Regions from separate parts of the Arthrobacter burdickii genome, predicted to be linked through region 2. Evidence: predicted binding sites of a transcription regulator. Region 2 holds the regulator's gene; each other region holds the start of a gene.
The links. Region 2 encodes LexA, which represses DNA repair genes until DNA is damaged. Its sites were predicted from a motif close to TCGAACANNTGTTCGA; they were not measured.

Region 1 (5,730 bases), on a different contig from region 2:
CTGGACGAGTACGCGCTCGAAGCGGCCCTCCAGCTCGTCGAAGCCCATGGGGGAGCGGCGGCCGGCCATCGCGTCACAGCCATTACGATGGGCCCCGCGGCTGCGGTCGGCGCGGTCAAGAAGTCCCTCCAGATCGGCGCCCATGACGGAGTGCACCTCACGGACGAGGCGCTCCGCGGATCCGACGCCTCGGCCACCTCCAGGGCCCTCGCCGCCCTCCTGCAGCACGCCGGACCGTTCGACCTCGTCCTCACGGGCATGGCGTCCACGGACGGTGAGACCTCCCTGGTCCCTGCGCAGCTCGCCGAGCGGCTCGCCCTGCCCCAGGTGACCTTCGCGGCGTCGCTCGACCTGACGCGTGAGGACAGCGGCTGGAAGCTCGCCGCGCGCCGCGACAACGACACCTTCGCCGAGACCATCGAAGCGCCCCTGCCGGCGCTGGTATCCGTGACGGACCAGATCAACGAGCCCCGGTATCCGAACTTCAAGGGCATCATGGCGGCCAAGAAGAAGCAGATCCAGGTCCTTTCGCTCGCCGATGTGGGGCTTCAGCCCGATCAGGTCGGCTTCGCCGGGTCCTGGACGAGGATCGAGGCGGCAGCCCCGAGGCCGCCGCGCAGCCAGGGGATCGTCATCACCGACGAGGGCGACGCCGGTATCCGGCTCGTCGACTTCCTCGCGGGACAGAAACTCCTCTAGTCCGTCCTTCGCCGCACCAACCGTTGCAGGAGACTCTTCCCATGACTACCGTCCTCGTATTCCTGGACCATCCCGGAGCCAGCCTCGCCAAGAGCGAGAGGGAGCTCCTCTCGCTGGGTGCTTCCCTCGGCGAAGTCGCCGTCGCCCTCGCTGACGACGCGGACCCGGCGTACCTCGACGGCGTCGGGTCGTACGGTGTGCAGGAGGTCTACCGGCCCGACGCCGCCGTCTCCGAGGTGCTCGTGGCAGGCAAGGCCGCGTTCCTTGCGGGCGCCGTCCGCGCGGCCGGCGCGGACATCGTCCTGCTGGGCAACTCCTACGAGGCGAAGGAGATCGCGGCGCGGGCAGGGGTCCGGCTCGAGTCCGGCGTGATCACGGACGTCGTCGGTCTCAGCAGTGACCTTACGGCCACGAAGTCGGATTTCGCAGGCTCCTACACGGTCGACTGTCGCGTGACGACCGGCGTCCCGATCCTCACGATCAAACCCAACAGCGTGGAGGCAGTCGAAGCGGGCCTTCCGTCGTCGCCGCGTGAGGTACGGATCCCCGTCGAGCTGCCGCCGGCCGCAGCGCGCGTCACCGGCCGTGTCGAGAAGCCGGTCAGCGGCAGGCCCGAACTGACCGAGGCACGGGTCATCGTCGCAGGCGGCCGCGGCGTCGATGGAAACTTCGGGCCGCTGGAGGAGCTGGCCGATGCGCTCGGCGGTGCTGTCGGAGCGTCGAGGGCTGCGACCGACGCGGGCTGGATCGAGCACTCGGCACAAATCGGACAGACGGGCAAGACGGTGTCGCCGCAGCTGTACATCTCGGCCGGGATCTCGGGGGCCATTCAGCAGAAAGCAGGGATGCAGACGTCCAGGGTGATCGTCGCGATCAACAAGGACGCCGACTCTCCCGTCTTCGAGATCGCCGACTTCGGCATCGTCGGAGACCTGTTCACGGTGCTGCCCCAAGCCACCGAGGAAATCCGGAAGCGCGGCCTGTAGGACGTGATGGATGGCCTGGGATCCGCTCCCGAACGCGTACTGGTCTTCGCCGCGCACCCCGACGACATCGACTTCGGAGCAGCTGCCACCATTGCCGGATGGACCGCCGCTGGTACGTCCGTCAGCTATTGCATCCTGACCGACGGTGACGCCGGCGGGTTCTCCGACGAGGACCGGCCGGGTATCGCTTCCCTCCGCCGCGCGGAGCAGCGTGCCGCGGCGGAAATCGTCGGCGTCAGCGATGTCACCTTCCTGGGGGAGCCGGACGGCTACCTCGAGCCGACGGACGACGTGATCCGCCAAATCGTGCGCCGGATGCGGGAGGTCCGTCCGGACATCGTGGTGTCGATGCACCCGGAACGGAGCTGGGATCGGATCCAGAAGAGCCACCCGGACCACCTCGCTTGTGGGGAGGCTGTCACGAGGGCCATCTACCCGGCTGTGGAGAACCCCTTCGCCTATCCCGAACTCGAGGCGGCGGGGCTCAGGAGTTTCCGGGTTCCCTGGCTGTGGTTCTACGGGGGACCGGCCCACCTCGAGAACCGCTACGTCGACGTGACAGGGTCGGAGGACCGGAAGATCGCGGCCATCACCGCGCACCGCAGCCAGCATCCCGACGTCGAGCGAATGCAGTCGAGGGTTCGGGCCATCCTGCGGGACAACGCCCGGCGCGGCGGACTGCCCGAAGGACGCAGTGCCGAGTCCTTCCATGTTGTCGGTATCAACACGGATGAGACCATCGCGGGCTTCTAGCGGTACTGGGACAGGCGTTGGTTCCGCGGTGAGAAGCCAGCCGGTCCTGTCCGCGCGGCGTAGGCGGGTGGAGTCGGCGGGGTCATGCTGTCTTCAGGGGAGGTGGGTCCACACCCCGGTTTGTGTGTGGATGAGGAGGGTCCTTAGTTGTCCACATACGCTCCCGAGGACACTGGAGTAGTACGTGTGTTCGATAAATTTGGGGTATGACTATCGCCCCGATCGAGCGCTCCGCGCAGACCCCGTCTTTAGTCGAGTCGGCGTGCGGTGTGTTGACGGAGTGTGCCCGGGAGGTGAGCCTGCAGGGCCGTGTGCTGTCCCGGTCGGAGGCGCTGCAGCTCATCGTCGACGTCGAACAGGCCTCGAGGATCGTGGATCACCTGCAGGTCCTCGCCGCACGCTTGGCCGAAGAGCACTACCGGGTCGAAGAGCCTGAACCGGGCAGTACGTCCGGGACCGCATCGCTTCTGGCCCGGGCGGAACAGGCTATCCGTGTCGAGGCCCCGGCTCCAGCCGGTTCCAGCACCGCTTCCTCGGGCACCGCCTCCTTCGATGCGGCATGGTCCGGCACCCCTGGTACCTGGGGGACCTCGGGCGCCGCTTCCTCGGACGCCGCATTGCCCGACCGTGACGGCGCCCTGTCGTCCACGCGGGGTGCTGGGGCGGGGGCAGCAGCGGATGGGTTTCGGGATTGCGCGGACTTCCTCCGCGGCACCCTCGGGATCAGCCGTGCCGAGGCCCGGCGCCGGCTGGCCCTGGCCGAGCTGGTGCTGCCGCGGATGTCCCCGACGGGCGCGGCACTGCCGGCCCGGCTGGGAACCCTCGGCGCGGCGGCGCAGGCGGCCCTGGTCAGTGGTCGGGCCGCGACGATCGTCTCCCAGGCCGTGCACCGGGTGCAGTCCTTCGCGACTCCGGAGCAGGTCGAGTCGATGGAGGAGAACCTGACCCGGCAGGCGGTGGAGTCCGACGAGGACATCCTGCGGGTCCTGGCCCACCGGTGGGAGGGTGTCCTGGATCAGGACGGGCAGGAACCATCGGAGAAAGTGCTCCGGGCACGCCAGGGCGTGTTCCTCAAGGGCCGGCGCCACGGACTGCACGTGCTGGAAATCGGTGCCACCGACGAGCAGTTCGAACACCTCGCCACCGTCATGAACACCGCCACGAATCCCAGGGCGCTCCCCGGCCACACCAACGGTGCGGGTGCCGCCGGTGCCGCCGGTGCTGCAGAGAGCGACACCGGATCAGACTCAGACGACGCATCAGGCAGAGGCTCAGGCTGGGGTGCGGGATCAGGCACGGGCTCAGGCACAGGCCCGGGGGTGTTCGGTGATCCGGAGGGTCCGACGAGGGCCCAGCTGCTGCTGGAAGGACTGGTCGGCGCCTGCCGGATCGCTCTAAGCACGACCGGTCTTCCCGCCACCGGCGGTCACCGACCCCAGGTGATGGTCACCATCCACTACCAGGACCTCCTCGGCCAGACCCAGGACCTCGCCCAGGTTCTCACCGGACGGACCCAGCGGGCAGGTCAGCGGGCAGGTCAGCGGCCGGGCCAGCGTCCGGGGCAGCGTCCGGGGCAGGCGGTCTTCGCCGGGCAGGTCAGCGCCAGGAGCATCCGGCGGATCGCCTGCGACGCGGACATCATCCCGGTCGTCCTCGGCGGGGCGGGCCAGGTCCTGGACCTCGGGAGAGCCCAGCGCCTCTTCCCACCGCACCTGCGCCGGGCACTGGTCGCCCGGGACAAGGGCTGCGCCTTCCCGGACTGTTCCATCCCGGCACCCTGGTGCGAAGCCCACCACATCGACCCCTGGTCCAAGGGCGGCAGCACAAGTATCAGCAATGGAGTGCTGCTGTGCTCACGCCACCACCACCTCATCCACCAAGGCCACTGGAAGATAGAACCCCGGGACGGTGTCCCCTGGTTCCACGCACCAGGACACCCAGGCCGGGCAGGCACACCCCGCACCAACACCTACTGGCAGGCCGGACAGATCGTCCACGACCAACTCCACCAACTACGCGACTAAGAGCTGGCACGCGACGAAGTCCTCGAGGACCAACCCCGGGCTACCCCCACCAGCTTTGGCTGGAACCTGCCGGAACAGACAGAATCCGCTAGCCCTGACTGGGATTGGCCCTAACAGACAGAGCCCGCCAACCCGGGCTGGAACCGGCCCGAACAGACAGAGCCAGCCAACGCCGGCTGGAACCGGCCCGCAAAGACAGAGCCAGCCAGCGCCGGCTGGAACCGGCTCGCACAAGCAGACCGGGTCGGCCTTGGCTGGAACCCACCGGAACAGACAGAGCCGGCCAACCCTGACTGGAACCAACCGGAACAGGCCAGATCAGGCCAGAAGCCGGACTGCCCCATGAACAGTGAGTGAAGGCCCGCATGATCGTTGGCGGTGCGGTGACAACGAGCCCAAGAGATCCTCACCCAGCTGCCCAGAACCAACGTCCCGCCTTAGGACACCTAGCCAGGGCGCTCGACGCGCTCGGGATGGCCTGCAAGGACAGTACGAAGACCCGGCCGGAAACAGGCCAGACAGCACTCCGGCCCCCGTCCATGCTTGGACGGAGGCCGGACTGTTCGGATCACGGCCTGAGCGAGATCAGGCTCCGAGCGGGATCTGGGCGACGATTGGAAGGGTCGGCGCCGCCGAACCACCCTCGGGCTCGACCGTGATGGCGATCGCGGTATATCCGCTGATGTCCGTGAGTTCGGTGACCTTGGTTCCCGCGACGTCCTCTCCGGACATCGTGCCCTCGGAGACCGGCGCCGTTCCATCGGCGGGGATGCGCCACATCTGGTAGACGTGACCTTCGGCCGGGGCGGGAACGCCGCTCAGGGTCACGACTGCCGCGTTCTTCTCCCCGGACACGGCCAGGTCGGCGACACCGCCGGCCGCCAGGGTCAGCTGCTGTGTCCGCACATCGGATGCCTGCAGGACCTCCTGCTCGACGGTGGTCTGCTGGAGGTTCTGGGCTATGGTGACTCCGCCCATGGCGATGACAGCTGCCGCGGCTGCAGCGACGATCCAGCGCCCGGCACGCGAGGACAGCGAGGCCTTGGCCGATCGGCGCTGCGCCAGCTCGTCCTGACCCGCCACCTCCGCCGGCGGCCCGGCAGGGCCGGCCGTACCGGGGGACTGCGGACGAAGCGGCTGACTCGGTCCCGCGTCGCTGTACGCGATCGCTGGAAGCTGCGCGACGATACGCTCGAACAGGTCCGCCGGCGGCTCGATCTGGTCGACGGCATAGGCGGAGGTGATCGTCTCGCGGTCGGTACGGACGC
Region 2 (5,730 bases):
TCGACCTGCTCGATGCCGCCGTCGGGTCCATGGGCGGAGAGATGCGCGCCGGCCAGCACGAGATGGTGCGGCAGGTGAGCGAGGCCATCCGGACGGGAGACCATCTGCTCGTCCAGGCCGGCACCGGTACCGGCAAGTCGCTGGCGTACCTCGTGCCGCTGATCGCCCATGCGATGGACAGCGAGCGCCCGTCGGTCGTCTCGACCGCGACGCTCGCCCTGCAGGCGCAGATCGTCGGCCGGGACCTGCCGAGGCTCCTGGACGCCGTGCGGCCTGCCCTCGACCGTCCGGTCGACGTCGCGCTGCTCAAGGGCCGCTCCAACTATGTGTGCCTGCACAAGACGGGCGGAGGCTTCCCCGAGGAGGACGCCCCCGGTACGCTCTTCAGCCTCGGCGAGGACGCGGCACCGCATCCCTCGCCCGCGGGCGGGGGCGGCGCCCCGGCGTCGGCGCTCGGCAGGGAAGTGGTCCGGCTCCGCGAATGGGCGGAGGAGACGACCACGGGGGACCGCGACGACCTGGTGCCCGGTGTCAGCGACCGCGCATGGCGGCAGGTCTCCGTCTCCAGCATGGAGTGCCTCGGTGCCGCCCGCTGCCCGGTGGCGCAGGAGTGCTTCAGCGAGAAGGCACGCGCGGCCGCAGCCGACGCCGACATCATCATCACGAACCATGCCATGCTCGCGATCAGCGCCTTCGAGGGGCTCGCGGTCCTGCCGGAATACGACGTCGTGGTCATCGACGAGGCGCACGAGCTCCACGACCGGGTGACCGGGGCCGTCTCCGGACAGCTCTCGGCCTCCATGGTCACGGCGGCCGCCACCGCGCTCCGCCGCCATGCATCCGTCGGCACCGCCTCCCTCGATACCGCTGCCGACGCCTTCGAGGCCGCGTCAGAGCTCGTCCCGTCCGGGCTGCTGCCCGGCGGCCTGCCGGACGACCTCGAGCAGGCCCTGGCGCAGGTGCGGGACGCGGCACGCGCCGCACTCTCCGACACGAAGACGGACGGCAAATCCGAGGCCGACGCCGACGGCGGCCGGCAGGTCGCCCGCTCCCGGACGACGCTGGTCTTCGAGCTCGCGGAGCGGATCCTCGCCGCCGCCGATCTCAACGAGGTCGTGTGGGCCTCGCGCCCGAGCACGTTCACACCGGGCTCCGGGTACGCCCAGCCGGACGAGAGCGCGCCCGCGACGCTGAACGTCGCGCCGCTCTCCGTCGCGGGCAGGCTGCGCGAGGGCTTGTTCGAGGACCACACCGTGATCCTCACGTCGGCGACCCTCGCGATCGGCTCCGAGTTCGGGCCCGTCGCGGGATCGCTGGGGCTGAGCGGGCCCGGCGCCCCCGCCTGGACCGGCGTCGACGTCGGCAGTCCGTTCGACTATCCGCGCCAGGGTGTCCTCTACGTGGCGAAGGATCTCCCCAAACCCGAACGAGGCACCTCGGACGCGCAACTGGAGGAACTCCTGACGCTCCTCACGGCGTCGCGCGGGGGAGCGCTCGGTCTCTTCTCCTCCAAACGGGCTGCCGAGGAAGCGGCGGAGGCCCTGCGGCCCAGGGTCGACTTCGAGATCCTGTGCCAGGGTGAGTCCTCGCTCAACGCCCTCGTGACGCAGTTCACCGACGAACCGGACACCTGCCTGTTCGGGACGATGTCCCTGTGGCAGGGCGTCGACGTGCCGGGCTCGTCATGCCGTCTGGTCGTCATCGACCGCATCCCGTTCCCGCGCCCGGACGATCCGCTCATGACGGCCCGGACGAGGGCCGTCGCGCGCAATGGAGGCAACGGCTTCATGAGCGTGTCCGCTACGCATGCGGCGGTGCGGCTCGCGCAGGGCGCGGGACGCCTGATCCGCGCGACGGGCGACCGCGGCGTCGTCGCCGTCCTCGACAGCCGCCTCGCCACCGCCCGCTACGGCGGCTTCCTCAGGGCGGCACTGCCGCCCTTCTGGGCGACGACGGACAGGACGACGGTCACCGGCATCCTCGAGCGGCTCTCGGGCCGCTGAGGTCCGGCAGGGCCGCACGTCTTCGAGCCGGGCGGCCCTGCGTACGTTCCCGGCGGGTGTTCCCGCAGGCGCGCCCGTCAGGGTTCTCTGCGGGCGGGCCCCGGCGGACCTCGGTGGGCCCCGGCGGACCTCGGTGGGCCCCGGCGGACCTCGGTGGACCCCGGCGGACCTCGGCGGGCACTGAGGGCGCTAGAGGGAGCTAGAGGGCGCGCATCACCGAGACGACCTTGCCCATGATGCTGGCGTGGTCGCCGAGGATCGGCTCGTAGCGGGTGTTCTGCGGCAGGAGCCAGGTGTGGCCGTCGCGCTGTCGGAAGGTCTTCACGGTCGCCTCGTCGTCGAGCAGTGCCGCCACGATGTCACCGTTCTGGGCGCTCTGCTGGCGCCGGACGACCACCCAGTCGCCGTCGCAGATGGCGGCATCCACCATGGAGTCCCCGGAGACTCGAAGCATGAAGAGGTCGCCGTGCCCGACGAGCTGTCGCGGCAGGGGCATGACGTCCTCGACGACCTGGTCCGCGAGGATCGGCCCACCTGCGGCGATGCGGCCGACCAGCGGCACGAGGGCGGTGTCCACGGCGATCTGGTGTCCGGCCTTGCGGTCCGAGGACGAGCCGTCCTCGCTCGGAGCCGCTTCGGAGGCGAGCGTCAGCGGCAGCAGTACCTCCATGGCCCGCGGGCGCTTCGGGTCGCGCCGCAGGTACCCGAGGCGCTCGAGCTGCGACAGCTGATGGGTCACGCTGGAGAGGCTCGCCAGGCCGACCGTGTCGCCGATCTCCCGCATCGACGGCGGGTAGCCCTTGTCGGCGATCGACCGCTGGATGGTCTCGAGGATCGTCAGCTGGCGCGCGGTGAGTCCCTTCGACGCCGAGCGGCCGCGCGGGCGTCCACGGCCCGCCGAGATGGGCACGGCGTCGGTCGGAACGTCGGCGGTGTTCGATTCCTGCCGGGCTGCCGGTGTTGATTCCGCCACTGTTGTGCCTTTCGCCTGGGACTGCAGATCCCATGTTGTCCGCCTGCCGGCTCCCGATCGCCCCGGGGGCTTTCTGTCAGAGGCGGATGGTTGTCTGAGATACACCACCGGCTTGACTGCCCTGAGCGGGAGCTTCCGCCGGTGATGTCCTGTCCTGTTCACGCTAGGACAGACAGGCGCACTTATCAAACATATGTTCGAGCGAGTCTCGACAACGGTCGTCCCTGAGTGCTAGAAATAGGGGTCGTTGAATTAGAACGCGTGTTCGAATCGAACGGATTGTTCGAGCAGGACATTCGAAGGGAAAGAGGTAAGGCAATGGCTGAAGCACCGGCACTGCATGGCAGCACCGCGCTGTGGGCACTGGCGCCCGTTCGTTCGGAGGCCCGCCTCCGGCTCGTCCCTACCACCCCTCGCTCCACCTCCGCACCGTCCCTCCGATCGGCGTCCAGTTTCATGCGGTCGGCGTCCGTGCAGCCGGATGCGTCCCGCACCTCCACGCAGCGGAGTGCGGCGCACGCCCTGACCCTGACGCGACGCGGACGCCTGCTGCTGGTCGGCCTGCCGATCGCGCTGGGCGTCGCCGCCCTGATCCTCCTGGGTGCCTTCCTGACCTCCCAGGCGAAGGCCGGGGAGTCGGCTCCCGCGACCTCGTCGACGGTCGAGGTGAGTGTGGCCGCGGGGGAGACGCTGTGGGACCTCGCCGTCCAGTACGCCCCGGAGCGCGACCCGCGTGACGTCGTGGCGGAGATCGTGGAACTCAACGACCTGCACACCTCCCTCGTCCGGGCAGGGCAGAGTATCGCGGTGCCCGCCGGGCGATAGCCGGGCGGAATGACTCACGTGGCACCGGTGACGCATTAGCTGAGACAGTGAGCATCCCTTAAACTCGAAGGGTGCCATCCTCCGTCGACGCCCTAGCGAACCTTCCCCTGCGTGATGACCTCGTCGGGTTGCACCCGTACGGCGCCCCGCAGCTGGACGTACCCATCCTGCTGAACGTCAACGAGAACACCCACGGCGTCCCTGCCGACGTCCACGCCGCCATCGTCGCCGCGGTGGCGGAGGCGACGCAGGGCCTCAACCGCTACCCGGACCGCGAGTTCAGCGAGCTGCGGAAGAACCTCGCCGACTACCTGGGTCACGGACTGACACCTGACCAGGTCTGGGCTGCAAACGGTTCCAATGAAGTGCTCCAGCAGGTACTCCAGGCTTTCGGTGGACCCGGGCGTACCGCGCTCGGGTTCCCTCCCACCTACTCCATGTACCCGCTGCTGGCCAGCGGCACGGGCACGCGGTACGTGACGGCCGAGCGCGGGTCCGCGTACTCCCTGACGGCCGAGGCGACCGCGCGCGCCGTCCGGGACTCGGCCGCGAACATCGTCTTCCTGTGTTCACCGAACAATCCGACGGGCACCGCCCTCGGCCTCGACGTGATCGAGGCGGCCTACGAGGCCGGCGAGGTTGCGCGGGCCATCATCATCGTCGACGAGGCCTATGGCGAGTTCGCGCACCAGGGGACGCCGAGCGCCCTCACGCTGCTCCCCGGGCGCCCGCGGCTCCTCGTGTCGCGCACGATGAGCAAGGCTTTCGCCCTGGCGGGGGCGAGGATCGGTTACCTCGCCGCCGCGCCGGAGGTCACCGATGCCCTGCGGCTGGTCCGCCTCCCGTACCACCTCTCCGCCATCACGCAGGCGGCGGCCAACGCGGCCCTCACCCACGCGGACACGTTGCTGTCCAACGTCGAGGCGATCAAGGTGCAGCGGGACCGCATCGTGCGGGAGCTCGGCGAGCTCGGGCTCACCCCGGCCCCTTCGGACGCCAACTTCGTCTTCTTCTCCGGCCTCGACGACCCCCACCGGGTGTGGGAGGGACTGCTGGAGGCGGGCGTGCTCATCCGTGACGTCGGCATCCCGGGGTCCCTGCGGGTCACCGCAGGAACAGAGCAGGAGACCACGGTGTTCCTCACTGCGTTGAGGAAACTGCTGTAGCACGTCCCTTTCCCTGCAGGGCTCCCCGCACCGGCGCCGGGTGCTGTTCTCCTAGACTTGGAGTGCAGGGACCACCCGCGACCCCGCGTCGCCCCGCCCGTCGATCAGCGTCCGGCAAGCCCGGAAGCGCACAGAAGGAATGCAATGACAGTTGATGCCGCCCGCGGCCGCACGGCCCGCATCGAGCGCGTCACGAGCGAGTCCAGTGTCCTCGTGGAACTCGACCTCGACGGCACCGGTGCCTCGTCGATCGACACCACGGTGCCCTTCTACGACCACATGCTCACGGCGCTGTCGAAGCACTCGCTGATCGACCTGACGATCAAGTCCTCCGGCGACACGCACATCGACGTCCACCACACCGTCGAGGACACGGCCATAGCGATCGGCGAGGCCCTCCGGCTCGCGTTGGGCACCAAGGCCGGCATCCGGCGCTTCGGCGAGGCGACCGTCCCGCTGGACGAGGCCCTGGCCAACGCCGTCGTCGACATCTCCGGCCGTCCGTTCCTCGTACACGGCGGCGAGCCCGCTGGGCAGGAATACCACCTCATCGGCGGGCACTTCACTGGGTCCCTGACCCGCCACGTGCTGGAGGCCATCGCCCTGCACGCACAGATCTGCCTCCACGTCACCGTGATCGCGGGACGGGACCCGCACCACATCGTCGAAGCCCAGTTCAAGGCCCTGGCCCGCGCGCTGCGTGCGGCCGTGGAGCCCGACCCCCGGGTCGAGGGCATCCCGTCCACGAAGGGAGCGCTATGAC
Region 3 (5,730 bases), on a different contig from region 2:
CTACATGTGCGAACACTGGGAATTTCCGTTCCTGGGACTGGGAGTGGGCGGCAGGACTGTGCCCCGGCACACATTAGAAGACACCAGTGTAAAGGGGAAAGCTGGGCGATCCCGCGTCAGGAGTCCGGCCGGGCCCAGCTGTCAAGGCCCGATTCGCTGCCGAGCAGGTCCTCGGGCGCCACGGAGAACAGGTCCTCCGGCATGGCTGCGGCGACGGTCTCGGGCATCTCGAGGCCGAGGTGCCTCCACGCGGCCGCCGTCGCGATCCTCCCGCGCGGCGTCCGTCCGAGCATGCCCTCGCGCACCAGGTAGGGCTCGGCGACGGTCTCGACCGTCTCGGGCTCCTCCCCCACGGCGATCGCCAGCGTCGAGAGACCCACGGGACCTCCGTTGAACTTGGTGATGAGGGCGGTGAGGACGGAGCGGTCCAGCCGGTCGAGTCCCCGCGCATCCACTTCGTACATGTCGAGCGCCGCGCTTGCCGAGCGCGCATCGATCAGGTCGATGCCGTGCACGAGCGCCCAGTCCCGGACCCGCCGCAGCAGCCGGTTGGCGATACGGGGCGTTCCCCTCGAGCGGCCGGCGATCTCGGCGAATGCCGCCGAGTTCACCTTCATGTCCATGAGCATCGCCGACCGCCGGAGCACCAGCTCGAGTTCCTCGGTCGAGTAGAACTCGAGGTGGCCGGTGAAGCCGAAGCGGTCCCGGAGCGGGCCGGGCAGCAGTCCCGCGCGCGTGGTGGCACCCACGAGGGTGAAGGGCGGCAGTTCCAGCGGGATGGCCGTGGCACCGGGCCCCTTGCCGACGATGATGTCCACCCGGAAATCCTCCATGGCCATGTAGAGCATCTCCTCGGCCGGCCGGGACATGCGGTGGATCTCGTCGAGGAAGAGCACCTCCCCGTCGGTCAGGGACGAGAGGATCGCGGCGAGGTCGCCGGCGTGCTGGATCGCGGGACCGGAGGAGATGCGCAGCGGTGCGTTCATCTCCGCGGCGATGATCATGGCGAGCGTCGTCTTCCCGAGGCCGGGAGGTCCCGACAGGAGGACGTGGTCGGCGCTGCGTCCGCGCAGTCGCGAGGCTTCGAGGACGAGCGACAGCTGCCGCCGGACGCGCTTCTGCCCCACGAAGTCGTCGAGGTTCTTCGGCCGCAATGCGGCCTCGATGGCCCGGTCCTCGGGATCGGCGGCCGGCGCGACGAGCGGCGCGTCCTGGGGCTGTGGATCCGTCATGACCCGACCTTCGCCCGCGCCGAGCTTCGCGCGCCGTCCTGCCCGAGGCGGCGCAGCGTGAGCTTCAGGATCTGGCCCACATCACCCGTCGCCGCGACCTCGGGCGCGTCGGCGACGGCTGCGTCGATCGCTGCCCCGGCGTCCCTCTCGGACCAGCCGAGGCCCATCATGGCGGTGAGCACCTGGCCCTGCCAGGTCTGCTTCGGAACGCCCGGTGCCGATTCCAGGGGGACCAGCTTCCCGGCGAGTTCGAGCACGATGCGGCGTGCTCCCTTGGGCCCGATGCCGGGCACCTTGCTGAAGGCCTTGTCGTCGCCGGAGGAGGCGGCCACCCGGATGGCGTCCGGCGCGTGGACCGCCAGCACGGCGAGGGCGAGGCGGGGGCCGACGCCACTGACCGCCAGGAGGGTCTCGAAGACCTCGCGCTGGTCCGCGTCTTCGAAGCCGAAGAGCGTCATCGAGTCCTCGCGGACGATCATCGCGGTGGCGACGGTGGACTGCTCGCCCACGCGGAGCCCGGCGAGGGTCTGCGGCGTGGCTTGGACCTGCATGCCGAAGCCGTTGACATCGATGACGGCGGAGTGCAGGCCCACGTGGGTCACTGTTCCGCGCAGGGAACTGATCATGAAGAGCTCCAAGGCACTTGCGGGACGGGGACGGCGGGCCGGGGCCCGCGTCGAACATACGTTCTAATGGATAACCGTACCGGCGTCCCGCCCCGGACGCGAGGAGCCACACCGGGAACGGCGCTAGCGACGTCGCGCCCGCGCCTCCGCCTCGGCCCAGATGCGCTGCGCGGGGGTCACGCTGCCTCCGGATGCAGCAGCGCCCTGGAGCCCTACTCCCCTGCGCCAGGCGTGCGTGATAGCGAGCGCCAGGGCGTCCGCGGCGTCGGCAGGCCGAGGCGCGGTCTCGAGCCGGAGGATCTTCGTCACCATCTTCGTGACGGCCACCTTGTCCGCCTGGCCGTTGCCCGTGACCGCGGCCTTGACCTCGGTGGGTGTGTGGAGGGCCACCGGGATGCCGCGCCGGGCCGCGGCGACGATGACGACGCCGGACGCCTGCGCGGTCCCCATGACGGTACTGATGTTGGTTCCGCTGAACACGCGCTCGACGGCGAGGGCCTGGGGTTCGTGCAGGTCCAGCCACAGGTCGACGGCCTCCGAGATGACCAGGAGCCGCTCGTCGAGGCTCCGGCCCGCCTCCGTGCCGACGACGCCGACCGCGACGAGCGTGGAGCGCCGGTTCGGCTCGATGTCGACGACCGCGAGGCCGCAGCGTGTCAGGCCGGGGTCCACGCCCATGACCCGGTAGGTCACGGCGCTACCCTCCCTGCGGTCCCAAGCGGAGCGATGTCAGTCGTCGTTCTCGAGCTCGGCCAGCACGTCGTCCGAGAGATTGGCGTTGGAGTAGACGTTCTGGACGTCGTCGAGCTCCTCCAGGGCGTCCACCAGCTTAAGGAACTTCCGGCCGCCGTCGGCGTCCAGGTCCACCTGCATGGACGGCACGAACTCGATCTCGTCGGTGTCGTACTCGATCCCGGCCTCCTCGAGCGCGCCGACCACGGCGCGGACGTCCTGCGGCTCCGAGATGATCTCGAAGCTGTCGTCGGACTCCTTGACCTCGTCCGCGCCCGCGTCGAGCACGGCCATGAGCAGCTCGTCCTCGGTGAGGCCGTTCTTCGGCAGGGTGACGACGCCCTTGCGTGCGAACAGGTACGCCACCGACCCGGGATCGGCGATGCTTCCGCCGTTGCGCGTGATGCCGACGCGCACCTCGGAGGCGGCACGGTTCTTGTTGTCCGTAAGGCACTCGATCAGCAGGGCCGAACCCTGGGGACCGCGGGCCTCGTACATGATCGTCTGGTAGTCGACGGCCTCGCCGAGCAGGCCCGCCCCGCGCTTCACGGCGCGGTTGATGTTGTCGATGGGGACGGAGGTCTTCTTCGCCTTCGAGACGGCCAGTTCGAGCCCGGGGTTACCGGCGATATCGGCACCTCCGGCGCGCGCTGCGACTTCGATGTTCTTGATCAGCTTCGCGAAGGACTTCGCCCGCTTGGCGTCGATCGCGGCCTTCTTGTGCTTGGTTGTTGCCCACTTAGAGTGCCCCGACATGCTTACGCTTCTCCTCTGATCATCCGAATGAACAATTCGTGGACCCGCCGCTCACCCGTCACTTCCGGGTGGAAACTCGTAGCCAGCAGGTTCCCCGAACGCACTGCCACAATTCTAGCGACCGGCGCCAAGTCGGCTTCCGCTCCGTGCTCTCCAGCCGCTTCTCCAGCTGCCGGGGGGCCCGCCTGCGGCGTCTCGGCGGCAGGCACCTGTGCCAGCACCTGCACGCCGTCGCCCACCTTCTCCACCCAGGGCGCACGGATGAAGACGGCCCGCACGGGGTCCTCGCCCGCGGCGCTGCCGGTGGTGGCGAGTCCCTGGAAGTCCAGGTCCGCCTCGAACGACTCGCGCTGGCGCCCGAAGGCGTTGCGCCGCACCACCATGTCGAGGCCGCCGAGCGTCTGCTGCGGGTTGCCGAGCCTGTCCGTGGACGGATCCGCGATGACGTCGGAGAGCAGGATCATACCGGCGCAGGAGCCGTACACCGGCAGCCCGCCCGCGATGAGTTCGCGCAGCGGCTCCGCCAGGCCGAAGGTGCGGGTCAGCTTGTCGATCGTGGTCGACTCGCCACCCGGGATGATCAAGCCGTCGATCGCTGGGAGTTCCGACGGCCGCCGGACCGGAACGGCCCGCCCGCCGAGGGACTCGATGGTGGCGACGTGTTCGCGCACGTCGCCCTGCACGGCGAGCACGCCGACGACGACGTCGCGGCGCTGCGAGGTCGTCGCACCGGCGGTCCTAGGAGCCGTGGCAGCCGCGCCGGCCTCACTGTCGGAGGAGGCGGCACCGGATGCTGGCCCGGAGGTAGGCCCGGACGTGGGCAGGGGGGCCGAGAAGGACGGGGAAGTCATCCCTCAATTCTAGGTCGCCCTGCCCGGGTTCCCGGCGCCGTCGGGGCAGGCGTGAGCAGCGCCTCCCTCCCGCGTCCCGGAAAGGTCGGCGTGGCTGCGATAATTTGTAGGCATGAATCCCCTTCCAGTCCTCGTCGGCAAGGCCGTGCGCATCGCCTCCCGCCTGCGTGGCGGCGGCTCCGCGTTCCCCGGTCTGGTGGTCGAGCGCCTCGACCCCGGCTTCATGGGACGCGCGCTCTCGAACCTCCCCTACGGCGTCGTCGTCGTGAGCGGGACGAACGGCAAGACGACGACCACCAAGATGGTCGTGGAACTGCTCGAGGGCCAGGGCCTGAGCGTCTTCACGAACCGGACCGGCAGCAACTTCACGCGCGGCGTCGCCGCTGCCCTGCTCGGTGAGGTCGACTGGCGCGGGCGCCTGAAGGCCGACGTCGCCGTGCTCGAACTCGACGAGGCGCACGCCGTGCACTTCGTGAAGCTCGTGCCCCCGCGGTACTCGCTCCTCCTGAACGTCCTGCGCGACCAGCTCGACCGCTTCGGCGAGATCGACGCCACGACCCGCCTGCTCGAGCGCATCGCACTGGCCACCACGGGAACGGTGGTCCTCAACCGCGAGGATCCGCGTGTCGCCGGCCTGGCGTCGTCCATTCAGGCTGCTGGCGTCGTCTACTTCGGCCTCGACGCGTCCCTCCGCAGCACCTTCCCGAACGACGACGAACTGCGCGGCGCCGCGGGCACCGCTCCCGCCTCAGCGTTGCCGGCCGACGTCGTCCTCCGATCGGTCGACGGCAACTCGGCGGAGTTCGAGGTGGAGGGCACGACCACGCGCACCGATCTCCGCCTGCGCGGCGTCTACAACATCTTCAACGCGGCGGCGGCGCTGGCAGCGGCCCGCGCCGTCCTCGGCGGTACGGCGGACAACGGCAGGCTGTTCTCGTCGCTGGCCGCGGTGGAGCCCGCGTTCGGACGCGGCGAGAGCCTCGTCGTCGACGGCCAGGCCCTCGAACTGGTCCTCGTGAAGAACCCGAGCGGGTTCCGGCTGGGCCTGAAGTCCTTCGACCCTGCAGGGTGCGCGACGATGATCGCCATCAACGACAACTATGCGGACGGACGGGACATGTCCTGGCTGTGGGACGTCGACTTCGATTCCCTCGGCCTCGGCGGGGTGGACGTGGTGAGCGGTGTCCGCGCGTACGACATGGCACTGCGGCTGAAGTACGACGACGTCCGGGTGGGCGCCGTCGAACCCGACATCACCGATGCTCTCCAGCAGTTCATCCGCGGCTCCGACGGACGGCCCAAGCGCATCTTCTGCACCTACACAGCCATGCTCGCGGTGCGCCGCGAACTCTCCAAGATCACGAAGGTCGAGGTGGTCTCCTGATGAGCGACGCCCCATCCGCCGGCGCCTTGACGAAGGCACCCGCCGACCCGTCCAAGGGCTCCCTGCGCATCCTGCAGCTGTATCCGCGGGAGATGAACATCTACGGCGACTACGGCAACGTCCTGGTCCTGAAGCAGCGCCTCGCATGG

Region 1: the regulator LexA is predicted to act here: its motif matches at 2,617-2,632, upstream of P5G52_RS09010 (HNH endonuclease signature motif containing protein).
Region 3: the regulator LexA is predicted to act here: its motif matches at 1,909-1,924, upstream of ruvA (Holliday junction branch migration protein RuvA).

Annotation. Positions count from the first base shown of each region.
Region 1 is NZ_JAROCG010000001.1:1,926,388-1,932,117, forward strand. It holds gene P5G52_RS08995 (electron transfer flavoprotein subunit beta/FixA family protein) at 1-699, shown strand, start outside; gene P5G52_RS09000 (electron transfer flavoprotein subunit alpha/FixB family protein) at 741-1,685, shown strand; gene P5G52_RS09005 (PIG-L deacetylase family protein) at 1,692-2,438, shown strand; gene P5G52_RS09010 (HNH endonuclease signature motif containing protein) at 2,645-4,462, shown strand; gene P5G52_RS09015 (anti-sigma factor) at 5,048-5,730, opposite strand, start outside.
Region 2 is NZ_JAROCG010000002.1:772,665-778,394, forward strand. It holds gene P5G52_RS18015 (ATP-dependent DNA helicase) at 1-2,003, shown strand, start outside; gene lexA (transcriptional repressor LexA) at 2,203-2,913, opposite strand; gene P5G52_RS18025 (LysM peptidoglycan-binding domain-containing protein) at 3,295-3,801, shown strand; gene P5G52_RS18030 (histidinol-phosphate transaminase) at 3,873-4,967, shown strand; gene hisB (imidazoleglycerol-phosphate dehydratase HisB) at 5,112-5,729, shown strand; gene hisH (imidazole glycerol phosphate synthase subunit HisH) at 5,726-5,730, shown strand, end outside.
Region 3 is NZ_JAROCG010000001.1:2,771,038-2,776,767, forward strand. It holds gene yajC (preprotein translocase subunit YajC) at 1-16, opposite strand, end outside; gene ruvB (Holliday junction branch migration DNA helicase RuvB) at 117-1,232, opposite strand; gene ruvA (Holliday junction branch migration protein RuvA) at 1,229-1,858, opposite strand; gene ruvC (crossover junction endodeoxyribonuclease RuvC) at 1,982-2,551, opposite strand; gene P5G52_RS12995 (YebC/PmpR family DNA-binding transcriptional regulator) at 2,588-3,346, opposite strand; gene pdxT (pyridoxal 5'-phosphate synthase glutaminase subunit PdxT) at 3,349-4,197, opposite strand; gene P5G52_RS13005 (Mur ligase family protein) at 4,310-5,581, shown strand; gene P5G52_RS13010 (type 1 glutamine amidotransferase) at 5,581-5,730, shown strand, end outside.